DNA from 3 places in the Streptococcus halichoeri genome. Region 3 is predicted to be linked to each of the others. Evidence: predicted binding sites of a transcription regulator. Region 3 holds the regulator's gene; each other region holds the start of a gene.
The links. Region 3 encodes NrdR, which represses ribonucleotide reductase genes. Its sites were predicted from a motif close to ACACNATATATNGTGT; they were not measured.

Region 1 (6,941 bases), 530 kb from region 3:
AGGCAAAGCCTGCTCTTCTAGGGAAGCAGGCCCCTGAGATTTGGCCGCAAGTCCTGCCAAGTTCGAGCTTAGCTTTAGCTTTTTTGACATGTCACAAGAGCTGGTCTCGCGATACCTGCTCAAAAGCTTGATCGCCGTCATTTAACTTTTCCCAGATAACGACCTGCTTGGTCGCTAAGGACTTAGCCACATCAATGATCCGCTGATTGCTTGAACCACGAAACTGCAACATCAAGTTCTTCTTTGTAATGTCAAAGCGACCATCAACTAAAATGTCAATCAGCTCTAGCATCTCCAGTTTGTCCGGCGTCTCTTGCATTAATTCTTCCCAGGTGTAGCCGGTCCAAGACCACACATCTTTTTCTGGTAACTCTGTTCGAACACGCTTGAGCAGCGGGAGCAATATACCGGTATTGAGAAAAGGCTCCCCCCCAAGCAAGGTCAAGCCTTGCACATAGGGTTGGGCCAGATCTGTCATGATTTGTTCTTCTAATTCCTGACTGTAGGGAATGCCTGCTTTAAAGGACCAGGTGGCAGCATTGTAGCACCCTTTGCAATGAAACATACAGCCTGAGACATATAAGGAATTGCGCACGCCTTCCCCATCAACAAAATTAAAGGCCTTATAATCAATAACCCGTCCCTGGCTTAAGTCTTTAGATTTCCATTCTTGGGGTTTAGGGTTATTCCAATTACTATTTGTCATGAGTCTCCTTTGCTAATCCAATAACGCTCCACCCCGTTTTGAATATCTTCGAGTTGACCTTGATTAGCTAAAATAACCTTTCTACTGGCTAGATTAGTCCTTGAGCAAGTCACCAAGACCCGGGTGATATTTTTTTGCCTCGCTAAGCTCACGCCCTGGGCCAGCATGGCCGTGGCATAGCCCTTGCGCCGCTCTAAAGGGCGGACCGAGTAGCCAATGTGGCCGCCTTTTTGGCGTAGAGCCGCATTTAGTGCTAAGCGTAAACTTAAGAAGCCTAGCGCCCGCCCTTGCTGATTAAAAGCAACCAATTGGATTGAAGGAACCTGATCAGCTCTCAAGGAAAGACCGGCTTCTCGCAGCTGATTTTGCTCAAGCCAAGCTTGATAGTCAAAATCCGTCAGGTCCCAAAAACCACCATCATGCGGGGATTGAAATGCCTGAAACTCAGCCATCATTTCCATGACAGCTGCTTGGTCACTAGACTTGGCCGACGTAATTCCATCTTCTCACTCCTTACTTGGGTAGATGCATACCTCATTCTTCCCTTGCGGCACTAATCGCTAGCCTAGGCATAAGCTACAGACAGCTGCTTGCACAGCTGTTTTTGTGTAAACACATGCATTTAATCCCAGGGATTTGTCGCATATAGGGTAACGAAGCTTTCTGCGAAATGCTGCCAATTGCTATCATGGCACCAGTCATTCGCAAACCTCACTGTTGCTTTCTTGTTTTCTTGACAAATTGCTCCTTTAGCGCCTCAAGCTTGGCTTTTTTGTCCTGCTTAGCACGCGAATGCTTCTCGTGGTATTTTTCTACCTGTTGCATGCCTTTGTAGTCTAATTGGTATTTTCCCATTCTCTTTCCTTTATTCTCTAATTCTTTCTATCTGCTAAGTCAAGCTCTCGCACTTCCTCCCCTAAGGGCTAGGACACGCAAATAAGCTCGTCCATTAACGTCCGGGATATTTAATGGTGGAACCATTCATATGTTTCACACGCGCCGCTATTTCCTTGTGACGGCCATGAACCATTGGACGCGCCTGAGGGTTGCCTAAATAGCCACAGGTCCGCTTAACCACATCCACGGTCTTAGGGTCACTGTTGCCACAGTTTGGACACATAAAACCCCGTTCAGTTGGCGTAAAATCGCCCTCGTAGTAGCATTGATAGCACTTATCAATGGGGGTATTGGTGCCCAGGTAGCCTACACGATCATAGGCATAATCCCAGACAGCCTCCAAAGCTTTAGGGTTTTGCTGCAAGACAGGGTATTCACAATAATGAATAAAGCCGCCCGATGCACCAGCCTCTGGATAGACCTTTTCAAAGTCTAACTTTTCAAAAGGTGTTGGGTTCTTACGTACATCATAGTGGAAAGAGTTGGTATAATACTCTTTATCTGTAATGTTTTCCACAATACCAAATTTCTCAGTGTCCAACCGACAAAAGCGATCGGTCAGACTCTCAGACGGCGTTGAATACACTGAAAAATGGTAGTCATATTCGGTAGACCATTCCTCACAAGCTTTTTTCATCGCTTTAACAATGGCTACCGTGAAGTCCTTTGCTTCTGTATTGCCTTCCCAGTCTCCCCCATAAAAGACAGAGGCGACCTCATATAGGCCAATATAGCCTAGTGAAACCGTTGCACGGCGATTCTTGAAAAGCTCATCGACATGACCATTCTTAGAAAGCCGCTTACCAAATGCTCCATATTGATACAAGATAGGCGCATTAGCCGGTGTCGCTTCCTTGACACGTTCAACACGATAAACTAAGGCATCCTTAGCAATTGCTAGCCGTTCAAAGAAGAGCTGCCAGAACTTGTCCATGTCACCGTTTGATTCCATCGCCACACGGGGTAGATTCATCGTAACAACTCCTAAATTCATCCGCCCTGACGTAACATCTTGCCCGTTTTCGTCCTTCCAGCCTTGCAAGAAGGAACGACAGCCCATAGGAGCCTTGAAAGAGCCAGTTAAATCAATGATCTTATCATAGGAGAGCACATCTGGATACATGCGCTTGGTTGCACACTCCAAGGCTAATTGCTTAATATCGTAGTTAGGCGAGCCCTCTTCCAGATTAAGCCCACGTTTTAAGGTAAAAATTAATTTTGGGAAAATAGCCGTCCGATGCTCGCTCCCAAGACCCTTGAGCCGAATCTCTAAAATAGCTTTTTGGATTTCCCTCTCAAACCAGGAAGTCCCCAAACCAAAACCTAAAGAAGTAAAAGGTGTTTGCCCATTTGAAGTAAACAAGGTATTAATCTCATACTCCAGGGACTGCATAGCATCATAAATATCTTTTTTGGTTTTTTCCAAGGCATATTGCTCGCGCTGATCCTCTGCCACCCAACGCTTGGCATCCTTCATGTGCTTAGCGTAGTTTAACTCCGCATAGGGTGCCAAAAACTCATCAATACGATCGGCAGTACAGCCACCATACTGGCTAGAAGCGACATTAGCAATGATTTGTGAGATCTGAGCTGTCGCTGTCTGAATGGACTTAGGACTCTCCACCTCAGCATTGCCGATCTTAAAGCCCTTGCTTAACATACCCTTAAAGTCAATCAAGCAACAATTGGTCATTGGGGTATAAGGACTATAATCCAAGTCATGATAGTGAATATCCCCTTTTTGGTGCGCATTAGCCACATGGGGCGGCAACATTTTTAGACCAATTGACTTACCCACAATCCCAGCAGTTAAATCACGTTGGGTATTAAAGACATCACTATCTTTGTTAGCATTTTCATTAACCACCGTCTGATCCTTATTTAGCAATTTATCAATGGTAAAATTAATGTCAGTTGCTTGCGAACGGGCAAAGTCACGCTTAGTACGGTAATGAATATATTCTTGTGCAATCGCGTATTCATTAGCTGCTAGCAGCTCATGCTCAACAATATTTTGAATTTCGTAAATTTTGACATTTGTGGGAAAACGTTCACTAATCTCTGCTACCACACGCTCTGAAATCGCTTCTAACTTTGCTTCGACCAATGGTGACATCCGTGTCACCTTGCTGCTGGCCTTCAAAAGCGCACTGTAGATTTTGCGAGTATCAAAATCAACGTGGCGACCATCGCGCTTAATTACTTTTATTTCAGGTTGCTCAACTTGCTTAAGAGTTTCTTGGGTCATTCTTATTCTCCTTACTGACATATTATATCACTCAACCAGAAAAAATCAATATATTGTGGTAAATATAATTTATTACCACAATATATTGATTTTATTAGACTTTATAAACTGAAATGCTCATTTTTTCTGATATAAATGAAAGTGTTTGCTAGAATCCTTGCGAACTTTTCGATAATTTGTTTTTAATACCTTACCTATTTTAGCAGGAAGCGGAAGCTTTTGATTAACGACAATGTAGCGAGCCCTGTTTTGGAGCAATTCATCCACCAAGAGTTGCTTATTAGCTTTAGTAGATAAATTCACCAGTGGCGTTGGAAAATGCGATGCGGATTTCATCTGCGTTTCTTGGTAAATGCGAGCAGAAGTATCCCAAACATAGAGCTGATCAGTGATACTACCATTCTTTAAGAGGTATTGGCTAATCGCATGGCGTTCCTTGTGAACTGGCAAATCACGCACATAGCCAATGAGCGGCCAAGCCACCAGAAGCAAAATCGTTACTAAAGGCAGATAGAAGTGTCGCTGCAGGTAAATGAACCTAATCAACCAAGAAGCACTATGATTCTTTGAGCGATGGTGCGTTGTCCGTTGGGTATATTTGTTAAAACGCTGATTAACCGGAATTGCTGTTAAAATAAGTGCAAAAGGTAGCATCGCTAGCAAAGGATAGGTAAGATACTCCCTTGCAAATAAAGCCAGAAAAAGATAGCCAAACGCCACAATTACCATCAACCATTTGACCCAAGAATCGTCTTCTTCCTTACGGTGTTCCAGAAAGTAACCAAGCCCTGTAAAGAGCCCTAAGCCACCAGCCACCACCAGTTGTAGCAAGAAACCAAGCAGTAGCGGGTGAACTCCTGAGCCTGGAGTCGTTAATGAATAGAGAAAAGCTTGGTTAAGATAAGGTTTTAAGAGTTGCAGACTTAAAATAAAATAGCCAGCAGTATAACATACAAGTAAGAAGCCAAAGACAGCTGCCAAGAATTGATAGAAGCCGCGAGCCAAATGCCTTTTTTGATAGTTATAACTCATAACCACCACAAGGCTCACCAGCCCAAACACCAGACTACGTGGTTCCAAGAGCATGGCTAGAGCACAAGCGCAGCCAAAGAAAATAAAGGCTTCATCCTTAGTCAACTGGGCAAAATACTTTGTTAAAAACCAAAGGCCAGCCAACAAGAAGGGCATCGCAAACTGGATGGGATAAAGCCCACCAAAGCCTAAGCCGAACGAGCCTAAAAAATAAAAAACAGTGAAAACGGAGGCTACTTTTTGATTAGACGTAAAATAGGCTACCAGTTTATAAAAATAAATGCCCGCACCGTAAAAGAAAAGGGTCTGCCAAGCTATCAACCAAAAAGAAGAGCCCCAGGCATAACTAATCGCTATTAACAAGAAATAAAGGATACCACCCGTGGAAAAAATATCGCTATAAGGTAACTGGCCCCGTAGCAACAGCTGACCAATATACAAATATTGCGATTGCAAACTATTGGACAAATCTGCCAAAAAAGGATTAGCCACTGTTAAAAAGCTGGCCAAGAAACTTAAAATTAGAATCTGCAGCTTATGTAAATGGGGCACCTTGGTCTCATACTTGGTCGTATGTAGTGTGGAACCATTATAGGCAATAGTTGTTGGGGGTTGATACTGTAATGCATCAGGTCTGTGATTCACTGTTTTCTCCTTGAATAATCTTACAACAAGTATATCAAAAACTGACATTTAGTCAATTTCTCCCCGTTTTCGACCTTAGCCTCCTTCACTAGCAAAAAAGGGTCTAAACAGCCTGTGCCTTTTGCCAGGCTCTTTGTTGAGCCAATCGCCCTTACCATGCTAAAAAACAAAAAAATAGCCAAGCTGGCTATTCCTTACTCTTCGTCTAAAAAGCTATTAAAGACTTCTTCAATCATATCCCACTCTGCATCGGAGTCTTCAGGGATGGGTTGAAGGTCACCTTCTGTTCCATCCTCATTTTCAATAAATGAATAGGCCTGAATTTCAATCTCACCTGACTCGTCTTCTTCTGAACCAGCTGGGACTAACAAAACATAATTCTTACCAAATTCTTCCCGGCCATCGATGGTCAACAAAATTTCAAAGAGGGTCTCATTGCCCTGCTCATCAACAAGCGTGATAACATCGTGTTCATGATTATGATCATGGTCGTGCGTATGTGCCATATGCTTCTCCTTAAAAAGATCTATCTAAATAATTTTGTAATATCAGCTGAGCAGCTAACTTATCAATAACTTTTTTGCGTTTCTGTCGGCTAATATCAGCCTGTTCAACTAACATTCGCTCTGCCTGAACTGTAGTTAAACGCTCATCTTGATACACAACCGGTAGATGAAATAATGCTTCAAGTTTATCCCCGTAAGCTCTGCTGGCTTCCACGCGCGGTCCACAAGTATTATTCATATTTTTGGGCAAACCAATCACAAATTTTTCCACTTGGTATTGCTTTACCAGGTCACCAATTTGCTCAAAACCAAAACTATTTTTTTCTTCATCAATAGCAATAATTTCCAATCCCTGAGCGGTAAAACCCAAAGGATCACTAATGGCAACACCAACTGTCTTTGAGCCGACATCAAGCCCCATTATTCTCATTTTACGTTGATTCCATTTCCTTGTAGATAATAACGGACCAGCTCTTCTACTATCTCATCACGTTCGTACTTGCGAATCTGGTTTCGCGCATCATTGTATCTAGGTACATAAGCAGGGTCACCACTTAATACATACCCTACAATTTGATTGATCGGGTTGTAACCTTTTTCTTCAAGAGATTGGTAAACAGCCGTTAAAGTTTCACTGATTTCTTTTTTTTCACCATCATCTAATCTAAAACGAACTGTTTCATCTGTAAATCCCATACTTACACCTTCTTTCTAACATTAAGTACCATGTTATATTATAGCCTATTTTTTAGGAATTAACAAGAAATCTAATTAAAGGTCACTAAAAAGGAGTGCCAGGAAAACTTGAGACTTATTTCAAGCTCCGCAGACCACTCCTCATCAAAAACAAATAGCCACTAATTGCAACCGGAAAAAGCTTTTCAAACGTGTTTCATGATAGGCTCAC
Region 2 (6,941 bases), 170 kb from region 3:
CATAGTATCCAGCAGGGTCAAGCCGCCAAAAACCTTGCCTACTAAATCCTTTTCCTGGGCGGGCAATTTGCGCCAATCATCCAGGTCATTGGATAGAGGAATGCGTGTATCTAACCAGAATTGTTCGGTTAATTTCTCCCAGGTTGACTTATCAATCACATCTTCGATTTCATTCCAGTTAATAGCTTCATAATAGGTAGTCATAGGTAATATCTCCTAAAGAGTACGAGCTGCTCTAAGAGCAGCAGTCAAGTCGGTGCCAGATTAGATGACACAGGATTCACATTGATTAGAACCGACCTCATCACCATTATCAGTAAAGGTCCGAATATAATAGATGGACTTGATCCCTTTATTAAAAGCGTAGTTACGAAGGATAGAGAGGTCACGTGTTGTTTGCTTACTCTTTGTTTTCCATTCATAGAGTCCTTGTGGTAACTCGCTTCGTAGAAAGAGCGTCAATGACAAGCCTTGGTCCACGTGCTGTGTCGCAGCGGCATAAACATCAATGACTTTTCGCATATCCATGTCATAAGCAGAAGTATAGTATGGAATCGTGTCTGTAGCTAAGCCGTTTGCTGGGTAGTAAATTTTCCCAATTTTCTTTTCTTGCCGCTCTTCAATCCTTTGGGTAATAGGATGAATAGAAGCAGAGCAGTCATTGATATATGAGATCGAACCATTTGGAGCTACCGCCAGGCGGTTTTGATGATAGAGTCCCTCTTTCATAACAGCCTCACGTAGCTCTTGCCAGTCTTTCGCCTGAGGAATAAAGTGGTCGGCAAACAGCTCCTTGACTTTGTCGGATTTTGGGACAAATTGCCCGGTCACATACTTATCAAAGTAGCTACCATCAGCGTATTTGGAATTTTCAAAGCCAACAAAGCTGGTCTTGCGTTCCCGAGCAATCTGGTTAGATTCAACCAAAGTCCAGTAATTCATCAGCATAAAATAAATATCAGTGAATTCAATAGACTCTGGGCTACCATATTCCATATGATGTTGGGCCAGATAAGAATGAAGACCCATCGCGCCTAAGCCGATAGTATGGGCTTGCTGATTTCCATTTTTGATGGTTGGTACAGCGTCAATTGCTGAAGAATCAGTCACATAGGTCAGTGCTCTGGTCATGGCTTTAATAGAATGGCCAAAATCAGGCGAAGTCATCATGTTTAAAATGTTGGTTGAACCAAGGTTACATGAAATATCCGTTCCCATTTCCAGGTATTCCTGGGCATCATTGATGAAACTTGGTTTTTGCACCTGTAAAATCTCTGAACATAAATTGCTCATGATAATTTTACCATCAATTGGATTAGCTTTATTGGCTGTGTCAATATTGATGATGTAAGGGTAACCGGATTCTTGTTGGAGTTTAGAGATTTCTGTTTCTAAATCGCGAGCCTTGATCTTCGTTTTAGTAATGTTGGGATTGGCGACTAATTCATCATACTTTGCCGTAATATCAATATAGTTAAAAGGGATGCCGTACTCACGCTCAACGCTGTAAGGACTAAACAGATACATGTCCTCGTTCTTTCGAGCCAATTCATAGAATTTATCAGGAACAGTTAAACCAAGTGAGAGGGTTTTGACCCGAACTTTTTCATCAGCGTTTTCTTTTTTTGTGGATAAAAAGGCGATGATGTCTGGGTGAAAGACATTTAAGTAAACGACTCCCGCACCTTGGCGTTGCCCTAATTGATTAGAGTAGGAAAAACTATCTTCGAATAGTTTCATGACAGGAACAACACCAGAGGCTGCTCCGGCATAGCCTTTAATGGGAGCTCCAGCCTCACGCAAGTTAGACAAGGTAATACCAACACCACCACCAATGCGAGAAAGTTGGAGGGCTGAATTGATCGAGCGACCAATAGCGTTCATATCATCGGTAACTTGGATAAGAAAACAAGACACCAATTCCCCGCGCCGGCTGCGACCAGCATTCAAAAAAGAAGGGGTTGCAGGTTGGTAGCGCTGATTAATCATTTCAATGGCTAAGTCTTTGGCTAACGTTTCATTACCATCAGCAAAATACAAGGCATTGAACATGACCCGATCTTCAAGACTCTCTAAATAGTAGTTCCCATCATTGGTTTTTAAAGCATACTGTTGATAAAACTTATAAGCTGCCATAAAAGATTTAAAGCTAAAGTGCTCTTTTTGAATCTTGGCAGCTAATTGTTCGATAAATTGCGGTGAATATTTTTCAATAAAAGCCCGCTCAATGTAGTCATTATCAAGTAAGAAAGTAATTTTTTCTGTGATTGATGAGAACTGCTTGGTATTAGGGATGACATTTTCCTTAAAGAAGGCTTGTAGCGCTTCTTTGTCCTTGTGTAGGGGAATTTGTCCATTAACAGGACGATTGATTTCGTTATTGAGGCGAAAGTATGAAATGTCGCCGAGATTTTTTAAGCTCATAGCCTTATCCTTATCTAGTGGAGATGCTAAATAATTTCTTTTAATTTAGCTGGTTGGAAACCGGAAAAAACATGCTCAGCTGTTTCGATAACTGGAACAGAAGTAAATCCTAAACGTTTAACATAATCAATTTTTTCAGGCATTTCATCAATATTAATTTCCTGATAGGCAGCTCCATTTTGCTCGAGGAATTTCTTGGTCATCTTGCACTGCATACAATTGTTTTTGGAATAAACCGTAATCATTATGTATCTCCTTTTCTGTGATCATCTGACTATACTAGGATATAAAATTTAAGGTCAAAATGCAAGCTATAGAATCGAAAAGAACACAATATTTGGGGGCATATTTTTTTAATTAATACTACATGTTGTGTGAATGTTCTTAAGAAGCGCAGCTATTATTATCACCAAAAAATGTCTGTGGGCTTGTTTGTGCACCCCTGATAGGAACAGTTAAACAATGCAAAAGTAGCCAAAGCCATCAAAAAGACTAGTTTATTGAGCCATGAGTGCCTGTAGTGCATGAAAGTGAGATTAAAAGGTTGAAAATAAGTAATCTAATAGAAAAAGAGAAGTTTTTGCCTTACGAACTGTAAGGAAAATCGCTATTATTTAAGGAAGAAAGTTTCTAAATAGCCCCAGTGAGATGCTATGAAAAAAGTTAGAAAAAATTTCAAGTCATTTTTCACATAAGGACATTTAATCTTGAAAATAAAATAGCAATATGCTATAATCTGATGTTGTAAGGGTTATCATTGGATAGCTCAAACTACACAACTATTAAAAGGAGAACCATCTATGGCTTCAAAAGATTTTCATATTGTTGCAGAAACAGGAATTCATGCTCGTCCAGCTACTTTATTAGTACAAACAGCTAGTAAATTCGCTTCAGACATTACGCTTGATTACAAAGGTAAAGCGGTAAACCTTAAATCAATCATGGGTGTTATGAGCCTAGGTGTAGGACAAGGCGCTGATGTAACCATCACTGCTGAAGGCGCTGATGCTGACGATGCAATTGCAGCAATTGAAGAAACAATGACTAAAGAAGGATTGGCTTAAAAATGACAGAAATGCTTAAAGGAATTGCTGCCTCTGATGGTGTTGCTGTTGCTAAAGCATATCTACTGGTTCAACCGGATTTGTCATTTGAGACTGTAACAGTCGAAGATACAAGTGCAGAAGAAGCTCGCCTTGATGTTGCATTACAAGCTTCACAAGACGAGCTTTCTGTTATTCGTGCCAAAGCAGTAGAGAGCCTTGGAGAAGAGGCAGCAGCAGTATTTGACGCTCATTTAATGGTTCTTTCTGATCCAGAGATGATCAGCCAAATTAAAGAAACCATTCGCGCTAAACAAGTTAATGCAGAAACTGGACTTAAAGAAGTGACTGACATGTTCATCACTATCTTTGAGGGTATGGAAGATAACCCTTATATGCAAGAAAGAGCAGCGGATATTCGAGACGTTGCCAAACGTGTATTAGCGCATCTTTTGGGTGTTAAGATGCCAAATCCAGCTACTATTGATGAAGAATCAATCGTAATCGCTCATGATTTGACACCTTCAGATACAGCACAATTAAACAAGCAATTCGTTAAAGCCTTTGTAACCAACATTGGTGGGCGGACTAGTCACTCAGCAATCATGGCTCGGACTCTGGAAATTGCTGCTGTGTTAGGTACTAACGATATTACTAGCCGTGTTAAAGATGGTGATATTCTTGCTGTTAACGGTATCACCGGAGAAGTCATTATCAATCCAAATGAAGACCAAATTCTTGCTTTTAAAGCAGCTGGTGAAGCCTATGCTAAACAAAAAGCAGAATGGGCACTCCTAAAAAATGCACATACTGAAACAGCTGATGGTAAACATTTTGAATTGGCAGCAAACATCGGAACGCCAAAAGACGTTACTGGTGTTAATGATAATGGTGCCGAAGCTGTTGGCCTTTATCGGACGGAATTCCTCTACATGGATTCCCAAGATTTCCCAACAGAAGATGAACAATATCAAGCCTACAAAGCTGTGCTTGAAGGGATGAATGGCAAGCCAGTTGTTGTTCGGACCATGGACATTGGTGGAGACAAAGAATTACCTTATTTTGACCTACCAAAAGAAATGAATCCTTTCCTTGGTTTCCGAGCACTTCGGATTTCAATCTCTGAAACAGGCGATGCCATGTTCCGTACACAAATTCGTGCCTTGTTACGCGCTTCTGTGCATGGACAATTACGCATCATGTTCCCAATGGTAGCTCTTCTTAAAGAATTCCGCGCTGCTAAGGCTGTATTCGAAGAAGAAAAGGCAAACTTGTTAGCTGAAGGCGTAGCAGTTGCTGAGGATATTCAAATTGGGATTATGATTGAAATTCCAGCAGCGGCTATGCTAGCCGACCAATTTGCTAAGGAAGTTGATTTCTTCTCAATTGGAACCAACGACCTTATCCAGTACACAATGGCTGCTGACCGTATGAATGAACAAGTATCCTACCTTTACCAACCATACAACCCATCTATCTTGCGTTTGATTAACAATGTCATCAAAGCAGCTCACGCAGAAGGCAAATGGGCTGGTATGTGTGGTGAAATGGCAGGTGATCAACTAGCAGTACCATTACTTGTTGGAATGGGCTTAGATGAATTCTCCATGTCAGCTACCTCAGTTCTTCGGACACGTAGCTTGATGAAGACGTTGGATTCAGCAAAAATGGAAGAATACGCTCAACGTGCTTTAACAGAATGCTCAACTGCTGAAGAAGTGCTTGAACTCCAAAAGGAATACCTTCCACAATAAGAAACCCAACAGGTTAAGGAATCACTAAGTGGTTCCTTTTTTGCGCGTTGCTAGCTGACTTAGGGAAGCGGTATGAAGACAGGTTCGTTTTTAAAAATAGCCGTTTTTCATAATCGGTAGTATCCTTATAGGAAATCTTTATAGATGGCCCAACTGAATTTGCAAGATTGGCTAGGTCAGGCTGTCATGCTGTGCAAATAGATTGAACACAGGCCACAGGCAGATGAGTAGAAAATGATTGCAGGCCATTTCTTTAAGTGTACCTTATACTAGCAGCATGCTAAGGACTTGGAGGGAACCGTTGAATGTGATAAAATAGAATTACTATTGTAAAAAGGAGATCATATTTGTGACTAAACAATATAAAAACCTTGTGAATGGAGAATGGAAGACTTCGCAAACGGAGATGACCATCTATGCTCCAGCAACAGGTGAGGCCTTAGGGACCGTTCCTGCTATGTCACAGCAAGAGGTGGATGCTGTTTATGAAGCAGCACATCAAGCAGCTCCTGCCTGGCGAGCACTTTCATATGTTGAACGTGCGGCTTATCTGCACAAAGCTGCAGATATTCTAGTCCGTGATGCGGCTAAGATTGGTGCAGTCCTTTCAAAAGAAGTGGCCAAAGGGCATAAAGCAGCTATCAGCGAGGTGATCCGAACTGCAGAAATTATTAATTATGCAGCAGAAGAAGGCCTCCGCATGGAAGGAGAAGTCCTTGAAGGCGGTAGCTTTGAAGCAGCAAGTAAGAAAAAAATTGCTATTGTTCGTCATGAACCAGTAGGTTTGGTCTTAGCCATCTCACCGTTTAACTATCCGGTTAATTTAGCTGGCTCTAAAATTGCTCCTGCCCTTATTGCCGGCAATGTTGTAGCCTTTAAACCACCAACACAGGGCTCCCTTTCTGGTTTATTATTAGCACAAGCCTTTGCAGAAGCTGGTCTACCTGCTGGTGTTTTCAATACAATTACGGGTCGCGGGGCTGTGATTGGGGATTACATTGTTGAGCATGAGGCTGTTAATTTCATTAATTTTACCGGTTCTACACCAGTAGGCGAGCGGATTGGTCAGTTGGCTGGTATGCGTCCGATTATGCTAGAACTGGGTGGTAAGGACTCAGCCATTGTCCTTGAGGATGCTGATTTGGATTTGGCGGCTAAAAATATTGTAGCGGGTGCCTTTGGCTATTCTGGCCAACGTTGTACCGCTGTTAAACGTGTCCTTGTCATGGATCAAATCGCTGATGAGTTGATTGCTAAAGTCAAGAATCGTGTGGATCAGTTGACAGTTGGTATGCCAGAAGACGATGCTGATATAACACCATTGATTGATACCAAGGCAGCAGATTTTGTCGAAGGTCTTGTTCATGATGCCAATGAGAAAGGCGCTAAAGCTCTAGCGCAATATCAACGCCAAGGAAACCTCATTAGCCCACTGATCTTTGATCATGTGACCACAGACATGCGCCTAGCCTGGGAGGAACCTTTTGGACCGGTGCTTCCATTTATCCGTGTGCATTCCGTAGAAGAAGCGATTGCTATTTCGAATGACTCAGAATATGGTTTACAGGCTTCTGTTTTCACCAATAACTTTCCCCAAGCCTTTGCTATTGCAGAGCAGCTAGAAGTGGGTACGGTTCATATTAATAACAAAACCCAACGTGGTACAGATAATTTCCCATTCTTAGGTGCTAAGAAATCCGGTGCTGGGGTCCAAGGAGTC
Region 3 (6,941 bases):
CACGATTTGTTTCACTAGAATTGCAGCACGAAGGTTATGAAGTATGCGTCGAAGATAATGGTCGCGAAGGCTTAGAAACAGCTCTTGAAAAAGATTTTGATCTTATCCTTTTAGATTTAATGTTACCTGAGATGGATGGTTTTGAAATCACTCGGCGCTTGCAGGCAGAAAAGACAACCTACATTATGATGATGACAGCACGTGATTCCATTATGGATGTGGTTGCGGGGCTAGACCGTGGAGCGGATGACTACATTGTTAAGCCTTTTGCTATCGAAGAATTGTTAGCACGCATCCGCGCAATCTTTCGTCGTCAAGATATAGAGACAGATAAAAAATCACCAAATCAAGGTATCTACCGTGATTTGGTACTTAATCCACAAAACCGGTCGGTTAACCGTGGAGACGATGAAATTTCGTTAACAAAGCGCGAATACGATTTGTTGAGTATTTTGATGACCAATATGAACCGTGTGATGACGCGCGAAGAATTACTCTCTAATGTCTGGAAGTATGACGAAGCTGTCGAAACAAACGTTGTGGATGTTTACATTCGTTATTTACGTGGGAAAATTGACATGCCTGGACGGGAATCCTATATTCAAACCGTACGTGGTATGGGTTATGTGATACGTGAGAAATAGCTATGCTAATAAAAAATCAGAAACAGCATCTAAAGAAATCGCTACCAAAACGTTTATCTAATCTCTTTTTTGTACTATTCTTTTGTATTTTTTCTGGTTTTACTTTGATTGCCTATTATTCTACGAACTATTTTCTTTTGAAAAAAGAGCGGCAGTCATTGACACAAGTGGTAAATGTCATTAGAGTTCGTCTGTCGCAGGTGGACTCTAATTTTTCATATGACAATCTTAATCAAATTCTCTATACAGATGGGCTATTGCATATCAAACAAGATAAGCATAGTGGTAAAAGAATTGTCATTGATGAACGTGATATTTCTAATACTATTGATGTTAACCAGGAAATTTACCTTTACAATCCCCAAAAACAATTGATTTTCACAACGGATCCTACTGAGACTTCCTATGATATGTCTGGCCCGATTGGCAAAGTCTTTGATGACAGGGTTGAAAATCAGTACCGTGGTTATTCCCTGATAGAGAAGGTCTATTCGAAGAAATCACATAAGTTTTTAGGTTATGTCCAGGTCTATCAAGACTTAGAAGACTACTATGTCATCCGGGCCCGTCTCCTACTTTGGTTGCTTATGGTCGAATTTTTCGGAACAAGCTTAGCTTACATTATTATTTATGTTTCTACTATCAAATTTTTGGAGCCACTCCAAAATTTACATGATGTCATGCGAAACATCTCTGAAAATCCGAATAATTTGGACCTCCGCTCTGACATTAAGTCTGGCGATGAAATTGAAGAACTATCTGAAATTTTTGACACCATGCTGGATAAAGTGGAAAAGTACACCCAGTTACAATCGCGTTTTATCAGTGATGTAAGTCATGAGTTGCGCACCCCAGTTGCGATTATTAAGGGCCATATCGGTTTATTACAACGTTGGGGAAAAGATGACAGTGCCATTCTTGAAGAGAGCCTGACCGCAACTGCTCATGAAGCCGACCGAATGGCAATCATGATTAATGATATGCTCGATATGATTCGTGTCCAAGGTAGCTTTGAAGGACATCAAGATGATACGACGATTCTTGAGAATTCTATTGAAACCGTTATTGGTAACTTTAAAGTTTTAAGAAATGATTTTGACTTTGTTTGGCAGCCTAGTCAGCGACAAACCCGCGCTGTCATCTATAAAAACCATTTTGAACAAGCTTTAATGATTCTGATTGATAATGCAGTGAAATATTCGCGCCTTGAAAAGAAAGTAACCATTACGTTAACTACGACTGCTGATCAAAAAGCTCTGCTTGAAGTAAGAGATCGTGGCGAAGGCATCTCTGAAGAAGACATTGATCACATTTTTGAGCGCTTTTATCGCTCTGATAAGTCTCGCAATCGGACCAGTACTCAGGCGGGCTTAGGGATTGGGCTTTCCATTTTGCGACAAATTATCGAAGGCTACCATCTTGAACTAAAAGTTAAAAGTAAGATTAACGAAGGAACAACATTTAGTTTGTATATTCCTTTAAGTCAAGAAAAACTCTAGTCCTGTGAGCTCGTGTCCTTGAACTCAGCTTGGTTCATACCATTTAAAAAACTATTCCAACCAGTCCGAACCATCAGGCAGCTGTGGAATAGTTTTTATGTTAGGCGCTTTTTGAGCAGTTCTTGCGCTACCACCTTGCCCAATTTTCTTTTGTTATGTCTTAAAATGTGGTAAAATAGAGTACTAGATTAAACTGATAGAATTGGGGTGTTTTTGCATGCGTTGTCCAAAATGCAATTATCATAAATCAAGCGTCGTTGATAGTCGTCAGGCTGAAGACGGCAATGCCATACGGCGCCGCCGTGAGTGTGAAAAATGCCATAGCCGTTTTACGACCTTTGAACGTGTTGAAGAGCTCCCCTTGTTGGTTATCAAAAAGGATGGGACGCGCGAGCAATTTTCCCGTGATAAAATCCTAAATGGCGTGATTCAAAGCGCCCAAAAGCGCCCTGTCTCAAGTACTGATATTGAAAATGTCATCTCAAAAATTGAACAAAAAGTCCGTGCGGACTATGAAAACGAAGTCTCAAGCACAGCGATTGGTAATTTAGTAATGGAGGAGCTAGCTGAGCTAGATGAGATTACCTATGTGCGGTTTGCCAGTGTTTATAAAAGCTTCAAAGATTTGGATGAAATAGAAGCATTACTCCAGCAGATCACCAGTCGCGTTCGGGGAAAGAAGAGTAGTACAGAACATGAAACCCATTGATGATTTTCGATACGCCAAAAACAATCGGATTCTGCTTGATTCAGATAGTCTTATCCAGCTTTATTACCCTATCATTGGTGCTAGTGCTAGCGCTGTCTACCAGTACTTTGCAGCATTTTGTGATCAAGGCCAAAAAAGCCATAAATTTAGCCAGGTCTTGAACCATCTTCAGATGGGCATGACCCAACTAGAGGAGGCCCTCGTTGTTTTAACAGCTTTGCAATTATTAGAACTCTATCAAGACCCATCCTATTATGTGATTAAGGTCAATGCGACCAAGTCCCGTGAAGTATTTTTGCAAAATGCTGTTTTGCGGCGTCTCCTCGAAAAAGAGATCGGCCAAGCAGCGCTAGAAGAATTAGCCCCGACCGTCCCACCAAGAGCTAAATCACTCTCAAAGCGCTTCTCAGATGTATTTGGCACCGAAGCTGGCAATCTAGACCTAAGTGAAAAAAAGGGCATTTATTTCGATCTAGACAGTTTTCAACGCCTTATGGCGCGTGATGGCTTGCGCTTTAAAAATGAACAAGAAGATGTCGTTGCCCTCTATGCCTTGGCTGAAAAATACCAGTTGACCTGGTTTGATACCTATCAGTTAGCCAAAGCAACTGCGATTAACTATGAAATTGCGACTACAAGAATGGCAGTCAAAAAAAGTCAGACCGAGTCATCACCGGCTAGTGATTTTACCAAAGCAGAAAAAATTGTCTTACAGGAAGTCAAAAAAGACACTGCCCTTGCTTTCTTAGAAACAATTAAACAAACCAGGCGGGCAACAGTAACCAAGGATGAAAAGCAAGTACTCGTAGCACTGGCTAAAATGGACTTTTTGGACGAAGTCATCAATGTTATGGTTCTTTATACGTTTAATAAAACCAAATCAGCTAATCTGCAAAAAACCTACATCATGAAAATGGCTAATGATTTTTCCTATCAATCTGTAAAGACAGCCGAAGAGGCGATTTTATTGCTCCGCTCTTTTAAAGAACGCAAGCAGGCCCGCAAAACGTCGCCAAAAAGTGCACCCAAAACCAATGTGCCAGCGTGGAGCAATCCAAATTATCAAGACCAAACGAGTCCAGAAGAGCAAGCTGCCCTTGATGCTTTCAAGCAAAAAGCGCTCAAACGTTTAGAAAACTTAAAAAAAGGTGACGAGTAAATGGAAAAAATTGGGAAGACCATGGAACGCCAAAAGCATTTGAACAGTGCTAATAAAGACCAAATTATTCAAGCTATTTTATCTGACCCCGAAGTGGCTGCATTTATTAAAGAGCACCAATTAAGCCAGGCTGAAATGATGCTTAGCTTGTCAAAGTTTAATCAATTTTTAGGAGAGCGTCAGAAAGTGCGCAGCAATGATCCGTCTTATATTGCTAAGGGCTATGAACCAATCTTAGTGATGAATGAAGGCTATGCTGATGTTTCCTATAGGGAAACAAAAGCACTTAAGGAAGCCCAACAAAAAGCCCAGATTGCTAATCGCATTTCTTTAGTTAATTTACCAAAGTCTTATCGGCAGGTGCGTCTGGCTGATATTGATATTACAAATACCAGCCGTCGCGACGCTGTCATGCGAATTGTGGATTTTGTTGAGCAGTACCCAACTGCCGGGCAAAAGGGCCTCTATCTTTATGGGGATATGGGCATTGGTAAATCTTATTTCATGGCTGCCTTGGCCCGCGAATTATCTGAACAAAAAGGGGTTGCGACAACGCTGCTGCATTTTCCCAGTTTTACAATTGATGTCAAAAATGCCATTTCTTCTGGCAGAGTCAAAGAAGAAATTGATGCTGTGAAAATGGTGCCTTTGTTAATATTGGACGATATTGGAGCTGAGCAAGCGACCTCCTGGGTGCGAGATGAAGTATTGCAAGTTATCTTACAATATCGCATGCTGGAAGATTTACCGACCTTTTTCACTTCAAATTATAGCTTTGCAGATCTTGAGCGCAAATGGGCGACCATTAAGGGCAATGATGAGACTTGGCAGGCCAAGCGGGTGATGGAACGCGTGCGTTACCTGGCAGAGGAATTTCATTTAGAAGGCGTAAATCGGCGTTAGTTTTTAAGTAAAGATTATTAAAAGGAGAATCATGGTTTTACCTACAGTTGCTATTGTGGGCCGTCCTAATGTGGGCAAGTCCACCTTGTTTAACCGAATTGCAGGCGAGCGCATTTCTATCGTCGAAGATGTCGAAGGGGTGACCCGAGACCGTATTTACACAACAGGAGAATGGCTTAACCGGCGCTTCTCCTTGATTGATACCGGGGGCATTGATGATGTGGATGCGCCCTTTATGGAGCAAATCAAACACCAAGCCCAAATTGCGATGGACGAAGCAGATGTGATTGTTTTTGTCGTATCTGGTAAAGAGGGAATAACAGATGCCGATGAATATGTCACAAAGATGCTTTATCGAACCGATAAGCCAGTGATTCTAGTGGTTAACAAAGTTGATAATCCTGAAATGCGCAATGACATCTATGATTTTTATGCTCTGGGCTTAGGTGAACCCTATCCAACGTCTTCTGTTCATGGAATTGGTACTGGAGATGTTTTAGATGCTGTGATTGAAAAACTTCCTGTTGAGACAGCAGTAGAAAACGATTCCGTCATTCGTTTTAGTTTAATTGGCCGTCCCAATGTTGGTAAATCCAGTTTGATTAATGCTATTCTTGGTGAAGACCGGGTGATTGCAAGTCCTCTTGCTGGGACCACCCGTGATGCTATTGATACCCACTTCACTGATCAAGATGGACAAGAATACACCATGATTGATACAGCTGGCATGCGCAAATCCGGTAAAGTTTATGAAAATACTGAAAAGTATTCGGTCATGCGGGCTATGCGGGCCATTGATCGCTCTGATGTTGTTTTAATGGTAATCAATGCCGAAGAGGGCATCCGAGATTACGACAAACGTATAGCTGGCTTTGCTCACGAGGCGGGCAAAGGAATCATCCTTGTTGTGAACAAATGGGATGCTATCCAAAAAGATAATCATACCGTGGCTAACTGGGAGTCTGATATTCGCAATCAATTCCAATTTTTGAGCTATGCGCCCATTATTTTTGTATCAGCGCTCACCAAGCAGCGTCTTAACAAGTTGCCAGCACTGATTAAAACCATCAGTGAGAGTCAAAATCGCCGTATTCCTTCAGCGGTCTTAAATGATGTGATCATGGATGCGATTGCTATTAATCCAACACCGACCGATAAGGGCAAGCGTTTGAAAATTTTCTATGCAACGCAAGTTTCAGTCAAACCTCCCACATTTGTGGTTTTTGTTAACGAAGAAGAATTGATGCATTTCTCCTACCTGCGTTTCCTTGAAAATCAAATTCGCGCGGCCTTTACCTTTGAAGGGACACCAATCCACCTGATTGCCCGCAAGCGCAAGTAAATCAACCATCTGTATCACTGCTTTAGCGATACAGATTTTTTTGCTGTCATAAAAAATAGCGGTGCGCTTTGCCGTGATGATTCGCTGGGGAGTCAGCCGGTTTTTTTGACAGGGCTACTCAAGCAGCGGGGCTCCACAGGTTGTAAGGCCATAAAAAAGGATATAAGCTCAATTGCGAATCAGACATTTGTGGCAGATTTTTGCGAAAGAAGATTTTTTTGAGAAAAATGCTGCTAAATTTGGTATAATTAGGGGATAAGTAAAGAGGTGGTAAAAAAATATGACACGACTCATTCCTGGTAAAATTCGCAATCAAGGAATTGAACTTTATGAACAAGGACTGGTGACAGTCGAAGGTGAAAAAAATGGTACGATTCAAGCAACGGTAGATCAAGAAGCGGTTGCTTATAGTTATGAAGATGTCAATACACATTGTCAATGTGCTTTTTTTGCACGTAAAGGTTATTGCCAGCATATTGCTGCTTTGGAATATTACTTAAAAAACAACCAGGATGGGAAGGTCTTATCTGAACAATTGGCTCACCAAACTGAGAGTAAAGAGGCAGTGCGCAAATTAACGTCATTTGGGAGCTTATTTTTGGATAATTTAGCTGTCAATGAAGATGATACCCTACATTATCGCCTAAGTGCCACAGGCGTTAGAAGCCCATTTTCTGCTGACTTT

Region 1: a site for NrdR is predicted at 3,895-3,910, ahead of nrdD (anaerobic ribonucleoside-triphosphate reductase). Genes of this name have one in related genera too.
Region 2: a site for NrdR is predicted at 2,785-2,800, ahead of nrdH (glutaredoxin-like protein NrdH). Genes of this name have one in related genera too.

What each region holds. Positions count from the first base shown of each region.
Region 1 is NZ_CP081502.1:438,307-445,247, reverse strand. It holds gene nrdG (anaerobic ribonucleoside-triphosphate reductase activating protein) at 92-706, opposite strand; partial or broken gene K5J94_RS02325 (GNAT family N-acetyltransferase) at 703-1,208, opposite strand; gene K5J94_RS02320 (hypothetical protein) at 1,418-1,561, opposite strand; gene nrdD (anaerobic ribonucleoside-triphosphate reductase) at 1,656-3,851, opposite strand; gene K5J94_RS02310 (DUF2079 domain-containing protein) at 3,969-5,528, opposite strand; gene K5J94_RS02305 (DUF1292 domain-containing protein) at 5,723-6,034, opposite strand; gene ruvX (Holliday junction resolvase RuvX) at 6,045-6,464, opposite strand; gene K5J94_RS02295 (IreB family regulatory phosphoprotein) at 6,461-6,730, opposite strand.
Region 2 is NZ_CP081502.1:1,769,940-1,776,880, reverse strand. It holds gene nrdF (class 1b ribonucleoside-diphosphate reductase subunit beta) at 1-204, opposite strand, end outside; gene nrdE (class 1b ribonucleoside-diphosphate reductase subunit alpha) at 265-2,424, opposite strand; gene nrdH (glutaredoxin-like protein NrdH) at 2,451-2,669, opposite strand; gene K5J94_RS08320 (phosphocarrier protein HPr) at 3,225-3,488, shown strand; gene ptsP (phosphoenolpyruvate--protein phosphotransferase) at 3,491-5,221, shown strand; gene K5J94_RS08310 (NADP-dependent glyceraldehyde-3-phosphate dehydrogenase) at 5,571-6,941, shown strand, end outside.
Region 3 is NZ_CP081502.1:1,938,565-1,945,505, reverse strand. It holds gene covR (two-component system response regulator CovR/CsrR) at 1-644, shown strand, start outside; gene K5J94_RS09065 (HAMP domain-containing sensor histidine kinase) at 653-2,143, shown strand; gene nrdR (transcriptional regulator NrdR) at 2,361-2,852, shown strand; gene K5J94_RS09055 (DnaD domain protein) at 2,839-4,011, shown strand; gene dnaI (primosomal protein DnaI) at 4,012-4,914, shown strand; gene der (ribosome biogenesis GTPase Der) at 4,946-6,256, shown strand; gene K5J94_RS09040 (DEAD/DEAH box helicase) at 6,537-6,941, shown strand, end outside.